One region of the Paenibacillus sp. IHBB 10380 genome, then DNA from elsewhere that is predicted to be linked to it. Evidence: riboswitches for the same ligand, from Rfam matches in the RefSeq annotation. Region 1 holds a riboswitch; the other holds the start of a gene.

Evidence for each region. A riboswitch is a leader RNA that binds a small molecule or an ion and turns the genes downstream of it on or off. The one in region 1 is predicted to bind S-adenosylmethionine.
Region 2: another riboswitch for S-adenosylmethionine. It lies ahead of UB51_RS01655 (methionine ABC transporter ATP-binding protein); the one in region 1 lies ahead of metA (homoserine O-acetyltransferase MetA).

The regions. Positions count from the first base shown of each region.
Region 1 is NZ_CP010976.1:3,493,581-3,505,105, reverse strand. Features, by position in the region: gene UB51_RS15645 (aminotransferase class I/II-fold pyridoxal phosphate-dependent enzyme) at 1-201, shown strand, start outside; gene UB51_RS15640 (aspartyl-phosphate phosphatase Spo0E family protein) at 304-564, shown strand; gene UB51_RS15635 (hypothetical protein) at 660-1,196, shown strand; gene UB51_RS15630 (cob(I)yrinic acid a,c-diamide adenosyltransferase) at 1,252-1,824, shown strand; gene UB51_RS15625 (RluA family pseudouridine synthase) at 1,821-2,807, shown strand; gene UB51_RS15620 (arsenate reductase family protein) at 2,844-3,209, shown strand; gene UB51_RS15615 (5'-3' exonuclease) at 3,295-4,182, shown strand; gene UB51_RS15610 (phosphodiester glycosidase family protein) at 4,188-5,297, shown strand; gene UB51_RS15605 (ROK family protein) at 5,358-6,233, shown strand; gene UB51_RS15600 (HRDC domain-containing protein) at 6,390-7,403, shown strand; gene corA (magnesium/cobalt transporter CorA) at 7,468-8,403, opposite strand; SAM riboswitch class I at 8,874-8,998, shown strand; gene metA (homoserine O-acetyltransferase MetA) at 9,120-10,055, shown strand; gene UB51_RS15585 (aminotransferase class I/II-fold pyridoxal phosphate-dependent enzyme) at 10,081-11,265, shown strand; gene UB51_RS15580 (trans-sulfuration enzyme family protein) at 11,262-11,525, shown strand, end outside.
Region 2 is NZ_CP010976.1:410,684-422,208, forward strand. Features, by position in the region: gene UB51_RS01615 (peptidoglycan D,D-transpeptidase FtsI family protein) at 1-1,890, shown strand, start outside; gene UB51_RS01620 (Cof-type HAD-IIB family hydrolase) at 1,950-2,693, shown strand; gene UB51_RS01625 (DUF456 domain-containing protein) at 2,707-3,192, shown strand; gene UB51_RS01630 (putative polysaccharide biosynthesis protein) at 3,261-4,907, shown strand; gene UB51_RS01635 (DUF2515 family protein) at 4,918-6,261, opposite strand; gene UB51_RS01640 (thioredoxin family protein) at 6,395-6,739, shown strand; gene UB51_RS01645 (COX15/CtaA family protein) at 6,883-7,824, shown strand; gene UB51_RS01650 (Cthe_2314 family HEPN domain-containing protein) at 7,965-8,702, shown strand; SAM riboswitch class I at 8,775-8,909, shown strand; gene UB51_RS01655 (methionine ABC transporter ATP-binding protein) at 9,017-10,033, shown strand; gene UB51_RS01660 (methionine ABC transporter permease) at 10,033-10,701, shown strand; gene UB51_RS01665 (MetQ/NlpA family ABC transporter substrate-binding protein) at 10,789-11,525, shown strand, end outside.

The DNA.
Region 1 (11,525 bases):
AGTATTGAGAGTACAGGATTATCTTCAGATGATTTCGCACAAAGGTTACTTGTAGAAGCGAAAGTGGCTGCTGTACCTGGCAATGTATTTGGTCTAGGTGGAGATGGATTTCTCCGATGTTCATATGCAACTTCAGTTACTCAATTGAATGAAGCGCTGGATCGAATTGGCCGATTTGTGGATCAATTAAAAAAAGAGTGAATAATGTAATTTTTGAGTTCATAAATATTTCTCTTTAATTTATTTGATATTATGTTATAATTTTCCTCTGTGAGCATAATTAGACTATCTAGGGGGGCTCTTATGTTGTGTACTGATTATGATCTACCCACATATCTCGGAAGTTATGCTGCCGAAGGAAATCGTAATAAATGGTCAACGCATGCAACTGATTCTTCTCTAAGGGACAATGTGCTGGAAGATGAGATCCAAGTTCTTCGTAGTAAAATGGAACAAACATTTACTCAGGAGAAGTCATTTACTTCCGATATTGTTATTGAAATCAGTATAATGCTAGACCAAAAAATTAATGAATATATGAGAATATGTGGCGCCAAAAAATAGTGTCATTAAAGAAGATCCGATGATGTCGGGTCTTCTTTTTATATCTATTGCAGATATGATATATTAGAGTAACTAGTTATAAGGGGGAGCAGACGTTGAAAATTATAGGTAGGCTCATTGTTATTTTGTCGGCATTAATCATGCTAACTGCATGTGGACAGGATAAGGCCGATGTAACGATTTTTATTACAGACGATAAAGCTAACCCTTCTCTGATCAGCGAGGAGCTAGAACAGAGATTACAGGAGAAGTTAGGGGAGGAGCTTACGGTTCAAATCGTAGCCGCTCCGATGTTCGTTCAGCAGAAGTTAATGGTGGAGTATGCGGCTGGTGAGAATGACATTATCATTTTGCCAGAGAATGAAATGAAGAGATATGGTAAAGAGGGGACAAATATTGCCCTTGATTCGTATTTCGATACAGAAATGTATTCAGATGGTGTATTTGAGGGTGGCTCCTTGGATGCTGAGAATAATATCAAGCTAGAGAAGCATCTATATGGTATTCCAGTTTCTCAGATGAAAGCCTTTCAAGATTTACAATACACCGGTGAGGAATTGTACGCTACGATTGTACCTTCTGCCGATTCTAAAGAGAATGCTGTTAAAGTATTGAAAGCGTTGACTGAATAAAACTCAGAATGATAACCATTATTTATGCATATTAAACAATTTTGGAGGGATACAGATGAAAGTTTACACACGATCGGGTGATGAAGGAGAAACATCAGTAATCGGGGCTAGGGTGACCAAAGACGATAATCAGGTAGAGGCTTATGGAACAATCGATGAATTAAATAGTTTTGTTGGACAAGCGATTAGTTTAATGGTTGACGATGAGCAATTTACTGATCTGAAGGAGCAACTGCTAGAGATTCAACAGGAGCTATTCGATTGCGGTTCAGACTTGGCCTTTGTGAATCTCAGCGAGAGTAAGTACAAAGTATCTGAATCGATGTCTGAGCGGCTTGAGCTTTGGCTCGACACTTGTGAACAAGAGAATCCACAACTGGAACGTTTCATTCTACCCGGAGGAACTTTGCTCGCGTCTACACTTCACGTATGTCGGACGGTGTGTCGCCGCGCAGAACGCAGGACCGTTACATTAGGAAAGGGTAAGGAAATCAATCCTGCAGTACGTAAATATCTGAATCGTCTATCTGACTACTTCTTCGTCATAGCTAGAACGGTGAATGTGCGTAGTGGGGTGGCTGATATTGAGTATGTACGTAGTAAAAAGGTATTTCGATCAGGCAAATGACACAATCACAATACTATAATCCAATAACATATGTGATTCCCACAGAAGAAGAGGGATGGAAGCTCAAGGATATATTGCAGCGAAGGTTAGGTGTATCTCGTAAATTGCTATCTCGTTTGAAACAGAGCGAAGAAGGTATTCACTTGAATGGTGAAAGAGTCTATATTAGTGTTTCAGTTAGGAGTGGAGATGTGGTGGAGATCCGAATGGAGCAGGAATCCTCGGATGATATTTTACCACAGCCCATTCCTTTTGATATATTGTTTGAGGATGAGCATTTGCTAGTAGTGAACAAGGAAGCAGGAGTGATCGTTCATCCTACAAAGGGTCACTATACAAATACGCTTGCTAATGGTGTGGTCCATTATTGGCTTGAACAAGGACAACGGTTTCGGTTTCGACCCGTACATAGGCTGGATCAGGACACTTCTGGCGTTATCGTCATTGCTAAGAATCCATATGTACACCAACATATTTCTGAGCAAATGGCAGATAATAAAGTAGACAAAAACTATATTGCGCTAGTTCATGGTACGCCTCATCCTTCGGAGGGGATCATTGACGGTCCGATTGATAGAGATCCTGAAGATCCTCATCGTAGAATCGTGACGGAAACGGGGTATGCTTCTTTGACGCGTTATAGACTTCTTGAAAAATATAAGAATGCGTCCATGGTAACATTGAAACTAGAAAGTGGTCGGACGCATCAGATTCGTGTTCATATGACATCTATAGGTTGTCCGCTTATCGGAGATACATTCTATCAACACCCTTATTATAGTGAAAAGAAAGATCAGGAAGAGAAGACAGAGACCCAGACCGAGACCGAGGTAAGGGAGCTTGATCAATATATGGGGCGTCAAGCCTTACATGCAAATGAATTATCATTTTTTCATCCTATATTGCATCAATTTATGACCTTTAAGGCTCCTCTACCGCTAGATATGCAGCAACTTCTTCATAAATTGCTTGGTTCGGTGTGATGATCAATATGAATTTGACGGGAGGAATAATACAATATGGCGAAATTAACAGTGTATCAATATCCTAAATGCAGCACATGTCGAAATGCTGTGAAATGGTTACAAGCTCATGCACATGAACTTGAACTACGACATATCGTCGAGGAACCACCTACGGTGTCAGAGCTGAAGCAACTTATCCCCAATAGTGGTTTAGAACTCAAAAAATTTTTCAATGTAAGTGGAGAGGTCTATAAACAAATGGGTCTAAAAGATAAACTTGCAGAACTTAGTACGGATGAACAGATCGAACTCCTTTCTTCGAATGGCATGCTTATTAAGCGCCCGATCGTGACAGATGGGAGTCAGGTTACAGTTGGATTTAAAGAAGATCAATATGACAATTTGTGGGGTGATGTTTAAACACCCCAAGGGTTTGATAGTTATGATATACTAGTTGAATCACTTTAATTGTAGGTGAATTACAGGATACAAGGAGCGGTAAAGAGTGACACGCAATAATCAACAATCTATTATGCTGGTCGATGGAATGGCCATATTATTTCGAGCTTATTTTGCAACAGCTACTAGCGGTTATATCCGCCGGACTAAGGCTGGAATTCCTACGAATGCCGTCTATGGCTTCGTTCGTTATTTTTGGGATGCTGTACAGACTTTTAATCCGAGTCATGTCGTTTGCTGCTGGGATCTTGGTGGTGGGACTTTCCGTGCCGAGGAATTTGCAGCTTATAAAGGGAATCGATCGGAAGCGCCTGATGATCTTGTGCCTCAGTTCGCCTTGATTCGTGAAGTGGTGGATAGTTTCGGTATTCCAAATATTAGTTACCAAGGTTTTGAAGCAGATGATTGTATAGGTACATTAGCATCACATTATAGCGAAGATATGAACGTGACAATCTTAACGGGGGATCATGATTTATTGCAGCTTGTGAGCCCGCAAACGAGTGTGATTATTATGAAAAAAGGGCATGGAAATTACAAAGTATATACACCCGAATCTTTGTACGAAGAGAAGCAATTACTTCCTCGTCAAATTATTGATGTTAAGGCATTGATGGGTGATGCTAGTGACAATTACCCAGGCGTACGTGGGATAGGTGAGAAGACGGCGATGAAGCTAATTCAAGAGTATGGGTCCGTAGAGAGCGTTCTAGAGAATCTTAATCAGTTATCAGCTAGTGTGCGAACTAAGATTGAGAATGATCTGGAAATGTTACATTTGTCGCGTAGACTTGCCGAGATTCATTGTAACGTTCCTATCGAATGCCAACTGGATGGTTGTATGCTAGAACTTGATCAATTTCTCATAACATCTAAATTTGAAGAGCTTGAAATGAGTAGTCTATGTGGACTGATAGGAGTGGAAGTCGTTTAGTGAAGATGTCTTGGGGGAAACTCAACAGAAAGAATATAAGCATAGGTATGTTAGCCATGCTATTTATAGGATCTTGGTTACTGTCTGGTAGTGTGGATACTTCTTATGCCGCTTCTAAAGCCACAGTTAAAAGTGAAACAAAGAAGGTAACCGTTAGCGGTCGAACCTTCACAGTTCAGACAGTGACGATTCCTAAAGGTACGCCTGTTACCTTAGGGCTTGCCAAAGGCCAAGTCGGAGCAACACAGAATTTCAACGCTATTGTAAAAGCATATGGAGCTCAGGCTGCTATTAATGGGGCTTTCTTCGAAGCTTATGGTGGCCCAACAGATTCTTATGGTAATTTGATCGTGGATGGTAGGGTCGCACATATTGGACGTTACGGCACGACCATCGGCTTCAAAACCGATGGTTCAGTGCTAATGGATAACTTGTATATCAGTATTACAGGGAAGGTTACAGGAACAAAAGGGCGTTCTCAGAGCTGGTATGCAACCTTTGTCAATCGTACCCCTGCGGTCAACGCAAGTAACAGTATATTATTTACCCAAGATCGTGGAGCACGTGTAGGCTTTAAGGGTGGGATTGCTGTTGTGATTGTGGATGGTAAGGTGAAAGATATAATGTCTAATAATAATGTGGCTATTCCTCCAAAAGGTTATGTTATTGTGTATAGTGGCACACAAAAGTCAATGGCAGATCGTTTCGAGATTGGAGCAACGGTAGAGATGAATGTTGCTTATAAAGATCCTAATGGAAAGTCTATCCCATGGGAAGATGTTGTTACCGCTGTTGGAGCGGGACCACGCCTCGTGAAGGATGGTAAGGTTTCTTTATCGCCTGCTGGAGAAGGATTTCAGGATCAGAAAATTTTGAGTAGTTCTGCTGCGCGTAGCGGTATTGCCGTTAAAGCAGATGGCTCAGTCATGATTGCAACTGTATCTGGAGCCACTATGAAACAATGGGCTGAAATTATGAGTAAGATGGGTGTCAAACAGGCTATGAATCTGGACGGTGGGGCTTCCTCTGCAATGTATGGTAATGGAAGAACTATAACCAAAGCGGGTAGATTGCTAAGTAATACGTTAGTTTTCGGAAATAGCCTGAATAAATAGAAATAAATGAATTGTTGATGTAATTCACCAGGTATCTAAAGCATATAGGAGGTATTTAGAATGAATTTACTGGGAGCTATTGAAGCTGGAGGCACTAAATTTGTATGTGGAATAGGAACGGAAGATGGAAAGGTTGAGGAACGGGTAAGTTTCCCGACAACAACACCCGCTGAGACGATGGCAAAGGTGGACTCTTTTTTTGAAGGTAAAGGAGTACAAGCTATCGGAGTGGGATCATTCGGTCCGATCGACCCTGTGAAGGGAAGTGCTACTTACGGTTATATAACTACAACACCTAAGCCGCATTGGAGTCAGTACGATATTGTAGGACATCTGAGTTCACAATTTAACGTTCCTATTGGCTTTGATACGGATGTGAATGGAGCTGCTCTGGGTGAACATCTATGGGGTGCTGGACAGGGAAAAGACAGTTGTCTTTATATTACTGTAGGTACTGGCATTGGAGCGGGTATAGTTGTTAATGGAGAGCTAATACACGGTTTATCTCATCCTGAGATGGGTCATATATTAGTACGTCGTCATCCAGAAGATTCCTACGAGGGATTCTGTCCTTATCATGGAGATTGTTTGGAAGGGCTTGCAGCAGGTCCGGCCATTAGTAAGCGTTGGGGTGTCCCAGCCGTTGAACTAAGTGCTGATCATCCTGCATGGCAAATGGAGGCTTATTACTTAGCCCAAGCCATAATGAATTACATATTGATTGTATCACCTGAGAAGATTATAATGGGTGGTGGCGTTATGAAGCAGCCACAGTTGTTCCCACTTATTCATAAGGAACTTAAAAATCTGTTGAATGGTTATGTTCAACATTCAGCTCTAAATGACGATATTGAACAGTATATTGTCTCGCCACAACTGGGTGATAATGCAGGTCTTTGTGGTGCATTGGCATTAGCCAAGATGGCGTTGTCATAATTTCACCCATTTTGTATAAGATGATTGACGATAGGATAGTTTATGTTATTATTGGTTTAACAGTATAGCAGTGAAATAATGAGGAAGCACCTCTCTTACTTTTATGTAAGAGGGGTGCTTTTTTTGTGTTGTACTGAAACAAGGGAGGCGTGTGTCATGCAAATCGTATTTATGAATCGTCTGGTGAAGGAATTGGGAAGCGATGAAGTATTAGCAGCACAGGTATGGATTGGAGAAGAGGAAGGAATATGGCATCTAGGTTGGAGAGATTTACTTATAGGTGATGAAACAAATGATAGCATATGGTATGAAGGGATATCGTGGAATGAAATGTTGTGCATTTATCGACATGGTCTGGCAATGAAGTTAGTGGAGGGGTATAGGCCCTTAATTGAAGGTGTATTCCATGAAGATGAGGAACTACGAGGCAAAGGGAGTACAGTGCAGAAGTTATATTGTTACAGTGAGCTCCATTTACGTGAGGAACTATATGTACAATTAAGTTCATGGAGACGCAAGAGGGCAGGAACTGAACATAAAGCACCCTATTTCATTGCAAGCAACAAAGTCCTTCGACTTATTAGTACTTTCATACCACATAACGTGGAGGAGTTGTTACAACTACCTGGAGTTGGAGTGAATAAAGTAGAAGAGTACGGAACAGATATATTGGAGATTACTTCTCTCGTTGAACGGCGTCATCGGTTTCCGTTGGATTGGGTATACACCTCATTAAGTGAAGAAGTGTATACAGCATGGGTATTTAAGCAGAAGGAGCAGAAGTATAAAGATGAGCTTGATAAATATAGAATGCATCATAAACTACTACAAGGTATTTCAGAGAAGAAGAATTTGGATCAATTAAGACAAGAATGCAATGTGAAACGTAAAGAGTTAATTGAAGCTTTGGAGGAGCTAGAGAAGGCGGGGTATAGTACAGAGACCTTGATAGAGATTGAGTTACAGGGTATGAATCATGAGGAACAAGTGGCTGTATGGTCAGCTTTTGAGGAGTTAGGGGATACATTCTTGAAGCCTGTACTGCAACGTGTTTATGGGACGGATAAGGAATCTGTAAAGATTGGAAGTACTGAACTGCTATATGAACGTATACGGATGATCCGCATCCGCTTTCGTAGAATGTTGGACTCTAGGAGAAACGTAAGCTAGCATAAACAAAAGGACGAAGAAATTTCTGCATTTAGAGCATTTCTTCGTCCATCTGTTGTACTATTTAGATCCAATCTTTTTTGCGGAACATATAGAACATCCCGAAACCTAAAGCCACCATAAAGCCAAGGACCACATAATAACCGTATTTCCATTCTAGCTCAGGCATATGGACGAAGTTCATACCAAAGATACCAGTGATAAGTGTTAGGGGCATGAATATGATGGTAATTGCTGTTAGAACTCTCATGATTTCGTTGGCACGATTGTCAATACTGGACTGATATGCTTCACGTAAGTTACCCATGAGATCGCGATACGTTTCAAAAGTTTCGGATATTTTTACTGTGTTTTCATAAATGTCACTAAAATATTTTTGCAACTGATCGTCGATTAGTCGGAGATCTTTCTTGTTAAGGATATTAATTACTTCTTTTTGTGGCACGAGTGATTTCTTCAGCCATAATATTTCACTTCGGAGCCCAATAATTTCAATCAGATGAGTTTTCTTGGTGCGCATCAGGATATCTTCTTCTAATTTCTCAATCTTGGCTTCAATTCGGTCACCAACGGAGAAATAGTTGTCTACAACTAAGTCGATGAGTAGATATAGGAATCGATCGGGTTCGCTAACTTCTTGTTCCCAAAGTATGGGTTTTAATGTGCGAAGTTCATTAATTTTCTGATTCGTGATCGTAATAATATAATGTCTACCCAAGAATACGCTAAGTGCGCGTAAGAATATTTCCTCATCATCGAATCGAATGCTATTGATGACTATGAAGTAATGGCTCTCATATATTTCAATTTTAGGACGTTGTTCATCTTCATGTAGGCAATCTTCTACTGCTAAGTCATGTAGTGAGAATAAGGGTTGTAGCTCTATGAGGTCTTGTGCGTCAGCATCAATCCAGTAGAATCCTTCTGTAGGTGGGGTTAATGTAAGTTCAATGTTGTCAATTGGGGTGAACACACCCTCATTTACCAAACGTATCTTCATCTAGTATCACTCCTTCATCCCCAAAGGTTGCGTGGGGAAGCGCCAATTACGCGCATACGAAAGAGAATGCTTTATCAGGGGGAGATTTTAAAGAGAAAGTATAAGCTACATACTCTTCACATGGAAATGAATATTGCCCACTACCGATAAGCTTATTCTCATTGTATGCGGTTGTACTGCAAGTTGAAACAGCTCAGGCCTGGGGTCGCCATCCATCTTCCATGTCACCTCTTTCATTACCGAGTTTCAATACTTGTATAGTATAACGCCGGGTCATCGACCTTACAAGAAGAATTATAATCATCTATTTCTAGTCTATAGACTATGCATCCGTAAGGCAAATGTGAGTGGGGAAAATGAAAATGAATTTCGGTTCTTGACGAAGCAGGATAGATGATTTAAAGTTAGTCATAATTACATGTTAAATGTAATTTAATTTATTAAATATTAAAATAAATGAATACAGCGAAATCTTATCAAGAGCAGGTGGAGGGACAGGCCCGATGAAACCCGGCAACCGGCGTTTAACGACGCACGGTGCTAATTCTTGCAGGAAATGATGCCCATGGTGGCTTCATTTGCTGAGAGATGAGAGAGGCGCATATATTAAGCAATTATGACCTTTCTCCTAAATTTGGATAAGGGTCATTTTTGTTTATAAATGGCTTTCCTCAGATATGGTTATCGCCAGCTTCAGCCAAAGGAGTGTAATCATAATGCCAATCAAGATTCCAGACGCTTTACCTGCTAAAGAAATTCTTATGGGGGAAAATATTTTTGTCATGGATGAGAGCCTTGCTTATCATCAAGACATACGCCCACTACGTATTGCTATTCTTAACTTAATGCCTACGAAAGAAACAACAGAAGCTCAAATTCTTCGTCTGCTTGGAAACTCACCCCTTCAAGTAGATATTGTGCTACTTCATCCGAGTTCCCATACGTCTAAGAATACTTCTAAGGAGTATTTGAGAACCTTCTACAAAACATTCGATGAAGTGAAATACAGTCGATTCGATGGTTTGATTATTACGGGGGCTCCTGTCGAGCAAATGGATTTCGAGGAAGTTAATTATTGGGGTGAGCTACAAGAAATATTTGAATGGAGTAAGACGCATGTTACTTCAACTCTCCACATTTGTTGGGCTTCTCAAGCTGGACTGTATCATCATTTCGGCGTTCCTAAGTGGGATATGGACGAGAAAATATTTGGCGTATTCTCACATACAGTGGCCTTGCCTAATGTGAAACTGTTGAGAGGATTTGATGAATTATTTCATGTTCCTCATTCCCGTCATACAGAGGTTCGCCGGGAGGATATCGAAGGGATCGATGAATTAGAGATTTTATCTGAGTCTGAAGAGGCTGGAATATATTTAGTAGCTACAAAGGATGGTAAACAAATCTTTGTTACCGGTCATGCTGAGTATGATCCTTTCACGTTGAAATGGGAGTATGAACGGGACATTGCGAAAGGCATGACTATGGCACTTCCACAACATTATTATCCTAACAATGATCCTAATCGTACTCCGCCTGCTGTATGGAGAGCGCATGCTAATTTATTATTCGCAAACTGGCTCAATTACTATGTATACCAAGAAACACCTTTTGATATAGGCGAGACTGCTGAAGTGTGGCCACAAATATAGTGACGGATAATAAGGGGGATATGGTATGGAGAAGAAATCATTACAAATTGAGAGTAGATTGGCGCAAATGGGTTCAATTGAAGAACCTGTGACAGGAGCTGTTAATTTTCCGATCTATCAAGCTACTGCATTCCGTCATCCTGGACTTGGGAAGAGCACAGGATTTGATTATTCTCGTACGAAGAATCCAACACGTAAAGTATTAGAAGATGCCGCTGCTGAACTAGAATCAGGGGATGCAGGGTTCGCATGTAGCTCAGGAATGGCTGCATTGCAGACCGTTTTTGCACTATTTGGACAGGGGGATCATTTGATTGTATCTCTGGACTTGTATGGAGGGACATACCGTCTATTAGAACGAATTCTTTCTAAATTCGGCGTAAGTGCTTCATATGTAGATACGAATGATCTAGATGCTCTGGAGACCGCCAGACGCCCTAATACGAAAGCTGTTTTTATAGAGACGCCGACGAATCCATTAATGATGATTACGGATATTGAAGCTGTCTGTACATGGGCACAACGACATAAGTTACTTACCATTGTGGATAACACGCTGATGACGCCGTTCTTTCAACGTCCAATTGAATTAGGAGCTGATATTATCGTTCACAGTGCTACCAAATATTTGGGTGGCCATAACGATGTCCTAGCCGGTCTAATTATTACTAAAGGACAAGAGTTATCTGAAGAAATGTTCTTCTTACACAATTCCATCGGGGCTGTTCTTGGTCCAACGGATGCATACCAATTAATGCGTGGAATGAAGACTTTAGCACTTCGGATGGAACGTCATGAAAGTAATGCCATCCAAATGGCTCAATATTTGCTCACTCACTCAGCTGTTGCTGAGGTGTTCCATCCTGTTCTACCTGATCATCCAGGTCACGATATTCAGAAAAAGCAATGTAGTGGGAACACAGGAATATTCTCATTCAAAGTGAAGGATGCCCGCTATGTAGAACCGCTATTAAGACATATTCGTCTGATTGCTTTTGCAGAAAGCTTAGGTGGCGTAGAATCCTTAATGACCTATCCAGCTGTGCAGACTCATGCAGACATTCCACTTGAGATTCGTGAAGCTATTGGCGTAGATGACCGTCTTCTTCGCTTTTCGGTTGGGATTGAGCACGTGGATGATTTGATTGCAGATCTTGGTGGGGCTCTTGATGCAGCTCGTCAAGAAATCGAAGGAGGAGAACAGCGATGAGTGAACCCAAAGATCCGTCCCGTAACGAGTTGAACTTTGCAACGAAATTACTCCATTTCGGGTCAGAATTTGATCGTACTACTGGAGCTTCGAGTGTACCGATATATCAGGCATCAACGTTTCATCATGAAGATATTTTTAACCCACCACAGCATGATTATAGTCGTTCAGGGAATCCAACGCGTCAAGCATTGGAAGATTATATTGCCTTGTTGGAAGGTGGGGAACGAGGATTCGCATACTCTTCCGGAATGGCGGCG
Region 2 (11,525 bases), 2.7 Mb from region 1:
GAAACAAGAAGAGATGTTAAAAATGTACCGCTTAATCCAATAAGAGGAACCATATTCGACGCAACGGGAAAGGTGAAGTTAGCTTATTCCACCCCGACGCAGTCCTTATATATTACGTTACAGAAAAACTATAGCGATAAATTGGATGATAATGGTAAAAAAGTTAAAAGTAAAAACTATCCCGAATTAGAAAAGATAGCAGAAGATATCGTAGCTGTTTTTGATCAACATGGTGAATTTGGTAGTACACGATTAACAAAAGAAGATGTTCTGGATGCTATGGATATCAATTACAGAAAATATCAAGGATACGTCCCTCGGCGAATTAAGATGGATGTTACGGAGAATGAAGTTGCATATTTCATGGAACACAAAACGGATTTCCCAGGTATAGAAATTGTGGAGGAGAATATTCGTCATTATGATGCGGATACAGTTGCTGTACAGACCGTGGGATATATTAAAGATTTCAAAAGATCTAAGACACTGAAAAAATATGAGACAATTAGTGCAGATATCCAGAGTGGCAAGGAGCTAGATCCAGGTCTGATCTACACTGAGCCTGAGTTTGTAGGTTTTGATGGCTTAGAGCTGATGTTTCAAGACGAGTTACGTGGTAAAAGTGGATATAGAAAAGTTCCTGTCGATCCAAGGAATATGCCTGAAGGTGTAGATGAAATTGTTGCACCGGAGAAGGGGAATGACATCTATTCCACTATTAATAAAGAGGTACAGGTAAAGACAGAAGCTGCCATTATGGATCAATTGAACTGGTTGCATCGTAACCCCGTTTCTGGGAAGCTTCATCCAGATGCAACTACGGGCTTTGCTGTAGCGATGGAAGTGAAGACAGGTAATGTCGTTGCCATGGCTAGTATGCCTGATTATGATACGAATCTTTGGAGTTCAGGAACGATAGCCTCGAAGGATTGGACCAACAAGGTTGAATTCATCTATCAGAATGGGACCATTCGTGCTTTTAATCCAGGTAAGAGTGGTGCCCATCCAGAGTCCGTGGTTCTTTTAGGTTCTACGATTAAGCCACTTAGCGTATTGATTGGTTTGAATGAAGGACTGTTCACAACGAATACCTATTACAATGACACGGGCGCAGCTTATTTTGGTAAGGAAGGTCATCAGGCAAGGGTTCGTAACTCGGGTGGGCATGTATATGGTTCTATGGACCCTGCAAGAGCAATTGAGAAGTCTTCTAATGCATTTATGGTGGATAAAGTGGGGATACCACTGAATAATAAATACGGATCTAAAGTGATTGAAGTATGGGATGGATATATGAAGGATTTCGGTCTCGGAGTGGTTACGGGAAGTGGGCTTCCTGGAGAACAGAGCGGAATACGTGAGTATACGAACGAGATTGAAAGTACGCAGTCTAGAATGGCGTATGCATCTTTTGGTCAAGGAGGTAAGTATACGACACTTCAGCTCGCGCAATTCACAGCGATGCTGGCTAATGAAGGGAAGCGTATGAAGCCCCAGCTTGTTAGTGAGATTAAAGATAGTAATGGTAAGGTAGTGAAGACGTTCGAGCCAGAAGTGCTTAATACGGTGAATTTCCCTAAAGCCTACTGGGATGAAATCCACCGCGGCATGAAGAGTGATGTATCCGCTTTTGGCGACTTCCCTTATTCGTTTGCCCGGAAGACGGGTACCTCAACGCAGGATGTTGGCCCCAAGAAAGTGGATAACGGCGTATTCATCGCTTACGCGCCACGTGATAATCCGGTATTGGCCGTCGCGGTCATGATTCCGGAAGGCGGATTCGGTTCGCAAAGCGCCGCGCCGATTGCACGGAAAATATTCGATGCGTACGACGAGGTTTATGGATTAGATGGAACACCTCATCCTAAGACAGATACTACAGTTGACTAAGCAGAATAACGTCAGCTTACAGGGTACGATTTAGGTGAGCATATGATAGGAGGATAATGATGAGTAACCAATACAAATTGTTAGCGTTAGATATGGATGGCACTTTACTTAGAGATGATGAAGAGATTTCACCCGAGACAGTGAAATGGATTAAGAAAGCTGTAGAACATGGCATACATGTCTGCTTGTCTACCGGGCGAGGGTTTGCCGGTGCTTTACCTTATGGTGAACAGCTAGGCCTTTCTACACCTATGGTTACTGTGAATGGAAGTGAAGTATGGAAGGCACCACATGATCTTTATCGTCGTTCTTATATGGATGTACAATTAGTTAAGGATATGTACGAGATTGGAATGAGAAAGAATTCGTGGTTCTGGGCTTATTCTGTGGATACAGTCTATAACAAGGAACATTGGATACAGAAGCCTATTGAAGACGAGCAGTGGCTGAAGTTCGGTTATCATATAGAGGATCATGACGTTCGTCATGAAATATTGATGGAACTACAGAACTTGGGTGGACTTGAGATTACTAATTCTTCACCGTTTAATTTAGAGATTAACCCGCAAGGGGTGAATAAGGCAACAGGGATTCTAGAAGTATGCCGATTACTTGGGATTGAAATGTCTGAAGTGATCGCTGTGGGGGATAGCATGAATGACCTCGCTGTCATTCAGCAAGCGGGTCTTGGTGTGGCTATGGGGAATGCACAGCAGGTCGTGAAGGATGAGGCGGATGTGGTGGTTGCAACGAATAACGAAGATGGAATTGTAGAAGTCATCCAGAAGTATATTTTTGGATAGGAGTTGGGTTTGAGTGACAATACTTGGATGGATTCTCATCATTGCTTTGTTTGGAGTAGGAATGGCGGGTGCGGTGTTCCCGGTTCTTCCGGGGGCATTAGCCATTTATTTAGCCTTTTTTGTATATGGTTGGTTTTTTGGCTTTGGTGCCTTCGGAGCATGGTTCTGGATCATTCAAACATTAATTGTCGTAGTTCTTTTTGTAGCTGATTATATCGTAGGTGCATGGGGAACTAAGAAATTTGGTGGTTCTCGTCTATCTGTCATTCTAAGTACGATTGGTGTCATTATCGGTCCCTTTGCCATACCAGCCTTCGGTCTTATTATTGGACCGTTTATTGGAGCTTTGGTTGGGGAATTGATATCGGGCTCATCGTTATCGAAGTCGGCAAAAGTAGGCTGGGGATCCTTGGTGGGTTTATTTAGCAGCATGGTTGTGAAGGTTATTTTACAGATCGCTATGATCGTTGTTTTCTTTATTTGGATCGGTAGGTACTAACCTATGAATAGTAATTAAAGTATGTCTTACATGCGCTCTGCTGGTTGATGGAAAGAAGGGGAAGAGGTTTGGCGAAGAAGGAATCTTTTATTAAAGGAACACTTATTCTGACAGCGGCTGCTTTAGTTGCTCGTGTGCTGGGGCTTGCACAACGGGTTCCATTGGAGCATATGCTTGGAAGTGTAGGTAATGCTTCATTCGGTATTGCTAATACCGTCTATTTAATGTTATTAACAGTGGCAACAGCAGGTATCCCTAGTACACTTAGTAAAATGGTGTCGGAACGTTATGCATTAAATAGACCGGGTGAGGCTCAGCGGGTCTATCATGCGGCTTTACTATTTGCTGCGATGGCAGGGGTTATTATGACACTGTTGGTGTATTTTGGCGCTCCTTATTATGCAACATATGTAGCGAAAGTACCGGAATCTGCATTAGCTATCCGTGCGCTTGCGCCAGCCTTACTATTATTCCCGACTATTGCCATGATGCGTGGCTATTTCCAAGGTCGCAACAACATGGCAGCTGGCGGTATTTCACAAATCGTTGAACAGTTTGCTCGTGTGGGTACGGGGCTTATTTTGGCATTCGTATTACTGAATATGGGCTATAATGATAGCTGGGCGGCCGCTGGAGCTTCATTCGGTGGGGTGTTAGGAAGTATCGGAGCGTTTGGGGTTATGTTGTACTATACGGTCAAAATGCGTAAGCAGGACAAGGTTGCTCTACTTCAAAGTGGGCCCGATGCAGCATTACCACTGCTGAGGATCTACAAAGATATTTTTACGTTATCTATACCGATCGTTCTGTCCTCACTGGCCGTGCCAGTAGTCAATTTTATTGATTCTTCCATTATTAAAGGCTTACTAATTCCTCAAACGGGTGAATCCCAAGCCACATATCTGTTAGGTATTTTGACTAGTCGTGCGCAGAGTATCGCAGGTATTCCACCAATTCTGGCAATTGCGCTAAGTACATCACTAATACCGATTATTTCTGCTGCTTTTGCACGACGGGATGAGGAATATCTGAAACAACAGGTTACGTTAGCGATGCGGATCGCTATTCTAACTGGCATGCCTATTGTCATCGCACTTTGTGTGGCATCTTATTCTGTAAATGGTCTTATATTTAGTAGTCTGGATAGTAGCGGAATTATTATGATACTTACATTCGGTACTATATTCCAAATTACAATGATGACATCCAACTCTATTCTGTTAGGGATAAGCAAAGCAAAAGTATCCATGGTGAATGTCATGATCGGGATTGTGGTGAAGTTTGGCGCCAGCTATTTACTAGCTCCGTTCTTTGGGATTTACGGCATTATCGCAGCAACAGGTCTTTGTTTCCTAGTGATCACTTTACTTAATTTGAGAACGTTGAAGAAGATTGTTCCTTTCTCCATTCTGGGATCACGTTGGGTAAGTTTCCTTGTCGCGGTGGTTGTATCGGGAGGAGTTGGGTTCGGCCTGAATCAAGCGGGTATTCAGCTTGTACATATTATGCCCGATAGATTAGCATTTCTAGTGACCTGTCTTATCGTTGGGGGAGCTGTTGTCGTTGTTTATTTGGTATTACTTATTGTCCTAGGCGTACTTAGAGAACAAGAACTAGCTAGTTATCCACGTATGCTTCGGAGAATATTTACTCCCCTTATGAAGTTACAACCTTCACGTCTGAGAACTCGTAAGCATGAAGTTGGATCAGAATAATGGGAGATGCTCATTTATTTATGCCCATGATATCATGAGCTAAGCTAATCTTTTGTATCGCATTACGATGATCATGACTCATTTCAATCAGAAGGGGTCTTGGAGGCTGAGTGATATATTGAGTCAGTTCTTCCTTATCCCTTAACCAATCGTAACGAGGAATAGGATCATACGGCATGTCGTACCATACATCATTTAGAATAGGGCTATAAATTCTCTTCTCAAGGGGTAGCCATTCGTACTTTAATAGCTCTGAACTCTCATGTAGAGAGTTTAGGGCTGTTTCTTTGTCCGTGGTAAACAATTGAGGCCAATACTCACTACGTGAACCTTGGTGTTCGGTGTGAAGAGCATATGTCGTTACTCTTTCTAGTACATCTTTGTAGCCAAACAAAAGACCATAAAGCGCTTTGCCAAGATTAATTCGTTCATCAATATCGGAGAAATTCTCAAGTACTAAACCTACTAATCCATATGTAGGTCCTGTATTTTGTCTAGTGTTATCGGGGTTATGTTCATCACGACTGCTTCTACCTAAGGGAAATAAAATTTGGTTGATATGGGCGAGATGCTGCATCCTATACTCAGAACTTTGAAAAATATTTTTTTGAAAATAGTTATGCTTTACCACACGCTCTTCGATATAATGCTGCTCATTAATTATGAGACCGACAGCTAAAAGCGCACTATTTCGATCAATCCAGAAATTATTCCAGAAGGGTGTCATGAAGGTTGAAATATGAAAGCTTGGTAAAAGGTGAAAACAGCTACTTCCGATTCGTTTACTGTGGATATAGAGCTGTAGTTGTGGATATGCATCTTGAAAGATAAGTGCATTACAGCGTTCTAACATTCGGTAAATGTCATCTCGAAGAGACGATGTCATCAAGTTCTTCATCAATTCCCCTTTGAGATCACTCATGTTCCAGCCTCCATTACGAGATACTAGATGAGCTAAAAGTGCCCAGTGAAGCTCGGGATATTGTTCATAGCATGCTAAATAAGCTTTCGTCCGTGTCATATTACTACGATTGGCCTGGGTGGTTGCATCACGAATTTGTTGTAGGATGGAGAAATCTTGCTCTGTTAAGGACTGGACGCTACTGTCTTTCTTGTATAAAGAATTGTCATGTGAACGATTGATATCGTCGGTTGCCCGTTGCACTTGCATACGAATGATATGGGCTGTCTGCTCATTCCATCTTAAGGATCTACGATGCTTATGAAATTGGCGGGATAATCGCCAGCAGGTGTATTTACCTTTTACCACTTCGGTTACATTCTTAGGGAATGTACTTACAAGGCTCATGATCTCAGTGAATCGGTGGGGATCCGTAGGATGCATATCAGGCATAATGATTTTCCTTTCTAGGTAGATTAGACTAACAGATTAGTTCCTACCCACAGTATGTGTTAAAAATTTGACTTCCACTCTCTATTTTGTTTCACTTAAATAAAATAAGAGAAACTAAAGAGGGTAGATCTTAATGGAGAAAGTAACTTCGAAAGCGGAGTTTGATGTATCTATTCAATCTTCAAGACTAACCGTAGCTTTATTCACAGCAGATTGGTGTTCTGATTGTAGATATATCCATCCGTTTATGCCTGAGGTTGAGAAGAAATTTACACACGAATTGACTCTTGTTGAGGTAGACGTAGATCAGGTTGGGAGCGTAAGTCAAGAACAGAACATTTTGGGAATTCCAAGTTTTGTTGCTTACACAGACGGAAGAGAATTAGTTCGGTTTGTGAACAAGCTTCGGAAGTCACAAGAGGAAATTGAGCAGTTCCTACAAACTGCTGTAGATGTGTATAACACAATTCACAAGTAAAAAAATCACGTCACTCCGCTGAGTGACGTGATTTTTTGTGAACATTTTGTCACAAAGGGACTATGGTAGAGTTATACTTATCAGGTATAATTGGAAAGTATTCTGTATATGTTATAACCAAAATTTGATCGCAGGTGAGATATTTGAGTGCTAAACAATTGAAATGGTTGAGTTATGCTACTTTTTTTGTTATGTTCTTTGCTACTGTAGGAGGAACGTTTGTTTCTAAAACGGGATCGGGTCTTGGGTGTGGTCATGAATTTCCACTGTGTCACGGGAAGTTTGTTCCAGCTCATACGGTGGAGTCGCTTATTGAGTATTCACACCGACTGGTCAGCGGAATGGCAGGGTTATTGGCCCTCGCTACTGTTATTGCATTCTGGCTGTATAACAAGCGTCGGGATCTAAGAGTATATGCTGTGATGACTTTAGTGTTCGTATTAGTGCAAGCTGTAATGGGTGCGCTCGCAGTAATCAAGGATCAATCATCTGCTATTAAGGCGCTTCATTTTGGATTTTCACTGATCGCTTTTGCCAGCTCATTAATGCTTGCACTAGGGATACGTAGATTTAGTAAATCCAAAGGTGATTTAGAACTTGTACTATTACCACGAGTAAGCATAGCTTTTAGGAATTTAACTTGGTTTACGACTATTTATTGTTACGTTGTAGTCTATGTTGGAGCTTACGTTAGTCATACCAATTCAGCAGGAGGTTGTTCAGGTTGGCCTCTTTGTAATGGCGAGGTGATTCCAGAATTAACCGGTGGAGTCGGAATTGCCTTCATTCACCGACTCGCTGCCCTATTGTTATTTATAATGATAGCTACGATGGCTCATTTCGCCTATCGTAAACATGAAGGTAATCGTGAGGTTCAGATGTTAGGTGTTGCAGCGGTATTACTGTGCTTAATGCAGGTATTCAGTGGTGCTGGAATCATCTTTGCTCTAGGAAACGGTGAGCTATATGTGTTTGCTGCTTTACTGCATAATCTGCTTGTTTCCTCCTTATTTGGAGTTCTTTGTTACCTTAGTGTAAGAGTATGGCAATTAAGCAAGCCTGCCGTCATTAACCGTACTCACTAGCCCATGATTTCCCTGTACTACATCAGAACCGCATGTGGCATTGTAAAGATGTGATATATCCAGCTATGATTGTTGGTAAACAGTTCTAGGAAGATTATTATATCGGATATCGGAGAATAAATAATCAGGGAGAGCTTGCCATGCTGCGTAAGTTACTTGTAGATTTATCCCATGAGGATAACAATCCGTTAATAGAAGATGCTAATCAAGCTATGTTACAGACCATCCAGTTGTTACAGGAGGAAATGAATGTTAGCGAAGACCCAACGCATGATCTACGTAAGATAGAGGTCTGGACACGAGGCCTTATCTTCTCACTTTCGGAGTTGGAGCAAAGTTACGTTGCTGCCGCCTTCTTTAGAAGATCTATTAAAATGGGATTCATGGATGATATGACAACTCAGGAACAAATGGACTACGCGCGATATGTTTATTTCTACAAGAATGGATTTATTCGTGTACTTTCTGTACTGGACAAGCTAGGCACAGTTTTGAATGAGCAATATAATTTACAGACAGCAAAGGTCAAAGCTCAATATTCGTATTTTTCAGTAATGCGACAACTTACCCTCTACAAGCAGCATAACTCTTTGAGTGAACAGCTATCAGAGATTAAGGATTATTATCGAGAGCCTATTAATATCTTGAGGAAACGCAGAAATGCAGAAATTCACTATATGAATACGGAGATGGAAGATGATCTCTGGCAACGGCACCAAGGACTTCACGACAAAATCGTGCTGGAAGATGTAGATAAACATTTATTGGAGTTGAAGCTAGGCATGGACATGATTTGCAAGTCTCTTTCTGCTGCTTACCATTATATTCATGATCAATGGCACAACAAAACATTAAATGCTAATTCTAATTCAACCTAACAGGTGAATTTTTCTTTTTGACAAACATCATAAAAGATTCTATACTAACAATACTTAATTTCATATCGTATTTTCTTATCGAGAGAGGCGGAGGGATAGGCCCGATGAAGCCCGGCAACCGATTAAGGAGTAATGAACGTTATCACTCTTTAATGTCATGGTGCTAATTCCTACAGATCGCATACAGGCGTTTCTGGCAGATGAGAGGCATTGTCTTTACACAAAGAGAGCCCTTTTTCATACTGTGAAATGGGCTTTTTATGTTTTCTTTTCTATATTTTTGATATACGTCATGAACGAAGGAGGGACTTACATTGATTGAATTAAAGCAATTGACGAAACAGTACGGTAAAGGTGGTCGAGTAACTACCGCACTATCTAATTTGGATCTGTCAATTGAGAAGGGTGAAATATTTGGAGTCATCGGACATTCAGGTGCGGGTAAAAGTACACTTATTCGATGTATCAACTTATTAGAGCGACCTACATCAGGTGAAGTATGGGTAGATGGTGTAAATTTAACTGCACTGAACACCCAGCAGTTGCAGAAAGAACGACGAAGAATAGGTATGATTTTTCAACACTTCAATTTGCTATCCTCTGCCACGGTGTATGACAATATTGCGTTTCCTTTGCGCTTAGCTCATACATCTAAAGAAACGATTGAAAAGAAGGTTAATGAATTGTTAGCCCTTGTAGGGCTAGAGCAGCATCGTGATAAGTATCCAGCGCAGCTCTCTGGTGGGCAGAAACAACGGGTAGGTATTGCGCGTGCACTTGCAAGTGATCCCGAAGTACTGCTGTGTGATGAAGCGACATCAGCACTTGACCCGCAGACAACAGATTCTATTCTGAAGCTACTGCTAGACATCAATAAACGTTTCAAACTAACCATCGTTCTCATAACCCATGAGATGCATGTTATCCAAAGTATCTGCGATCGTGTTGGAGTGATTCACGAAGGTGGAATTGTTGAGTATGGAGCAGTAACGGAAGTGTTTCTTAAGCCTAAACATGCCGTTACACGAGACTTTATTCGTGGCGAAGCTAGCGGTAACGAACTGTTACAACAAGCTATTCATGCCACTCATCTTGCATCCTCTCAAGCCGTGAAAATTACCTTCCTAGGTGAAAAAACGTATGGGTCAATTCTGTCGAAGACAGTACGAGAGACTGAAGTGGATTTTGCTATCCTGCAGGGTACGATATCTACGATCAAGGATACTCCTTATGGTCAATTGATTGTACGTTTTGAGGGTGAGAAGGATGGTATTGCAAAAACTATCGACAAGCTTGTTCAGCAAGGTCTTGATGTGGAGGTGATGGAATGATTCTTAGCTTAGATTTCTCTGAAATTGTTTGGGACGAGATTGGAACTGCCATACTAGCTACATTGAGTATGTTGGGTACTTCTGCGGTATTTACGTTTATTTTAGGACTTCCACTCGGAATATTTCTTTATCTTGCGTCACGTTCAGCTTCTAAGAAAGTACGCTTCACGTATACTATTTTGTCTTTTGTTGTTAATATTTTGCGATCGGTACCATTTATCATTCTGATAGTGGCTATGATCCCAATTACGAAAGGGATCGTTGGGGTATCCATGGGAGTACTAGGGACAATTCCACCGCTAGTTGTAGGTGCAGTACCCTTCTTCGCACGGCTTGTGGAGACAGCATTAGCAGAAGTGGATCGTGGTGTTATCGAAGCAGCGGAGGGGATGGGGGCTTCTACAAGTCAGATTATCCTACGTGTGTTACTTCCAGAGTCTAGACCAGGTCTCTTAGCAGCGATAACCATTACCGTGGTTACGCTTGTGTCCTACACCGCAATGGCGGGTCAAGTAGGCGGAGGTGGATTAGGTGACCTAGCCATCCGTTACGGTTACTATCGTTATGAGATGGAAGTGATGTTGATATCCGTAGCACTGATAATCGTATTAGTACAATTACTTCAAATGGCAGGAGATCGGCTTGTACGTCATTTTATAAGAAAATAATGGTTGCGTGATTATAGTAATACCCGAATATAAATTCGGTCGCATATAATTCATATTATTCTTATCGAAGAAAAGGGGAATGGACAAATGAAGAAATGGACACTTGGTTTTGTAAGTATCGCACTGGTAGTAGCCTTATCGGCATGCGGTAAAAGTGATGAAACAACATTGAAGGTGGGGGCTACAGTTGTACCTCACGCAGAGATTTTAAAGCATATTAAACCACAGCTAGAAAAAGAAGGAATCAAACTAGAAATTATAGAATTCACAGATTATGTTCAACCCAATACACAGTTATATGAGAAACAATTAGATGCTAATTTCTTCCAACACCAACCTTATCTTGATGTTGAGAACAATAAACGCAGTATGGATCTTGTCTCTGTAACATCTGTTCATGTGGAGCCTCTTGGAGCGTATTCCAAAAAGTACAAATCTATCGATGAGCTACCAGAGGGTGCTAAAATTGCTATTCCAAATGATGCAACCAATGGCGGTCGGGCGCTTAGCCTATTAGCTAAGAGTGGCTTAATTAAGCTTCAGGATGAGAATAAAGTAGAGTCTAAGCTAAGTGATATTACCGAGAATCCGAAGAAATTTGTAATTACAGAGAATGATGCAGCTATTTTACCGCGTCAACTGGAGGAAGTTGATCTAGCTGTTATTAATACAAACTTTGTTCTTGATGCGGGTCTAGATCCAGTCAATGATGCACTTATCATTGAAGGTAAAGACAATCCGTATGCGAATATTCTAGTAGCACGTCCAGATAACAAAGATTCGGAAGCTATCAAAAAATTAGTGGATGCACTAACATCTGATGA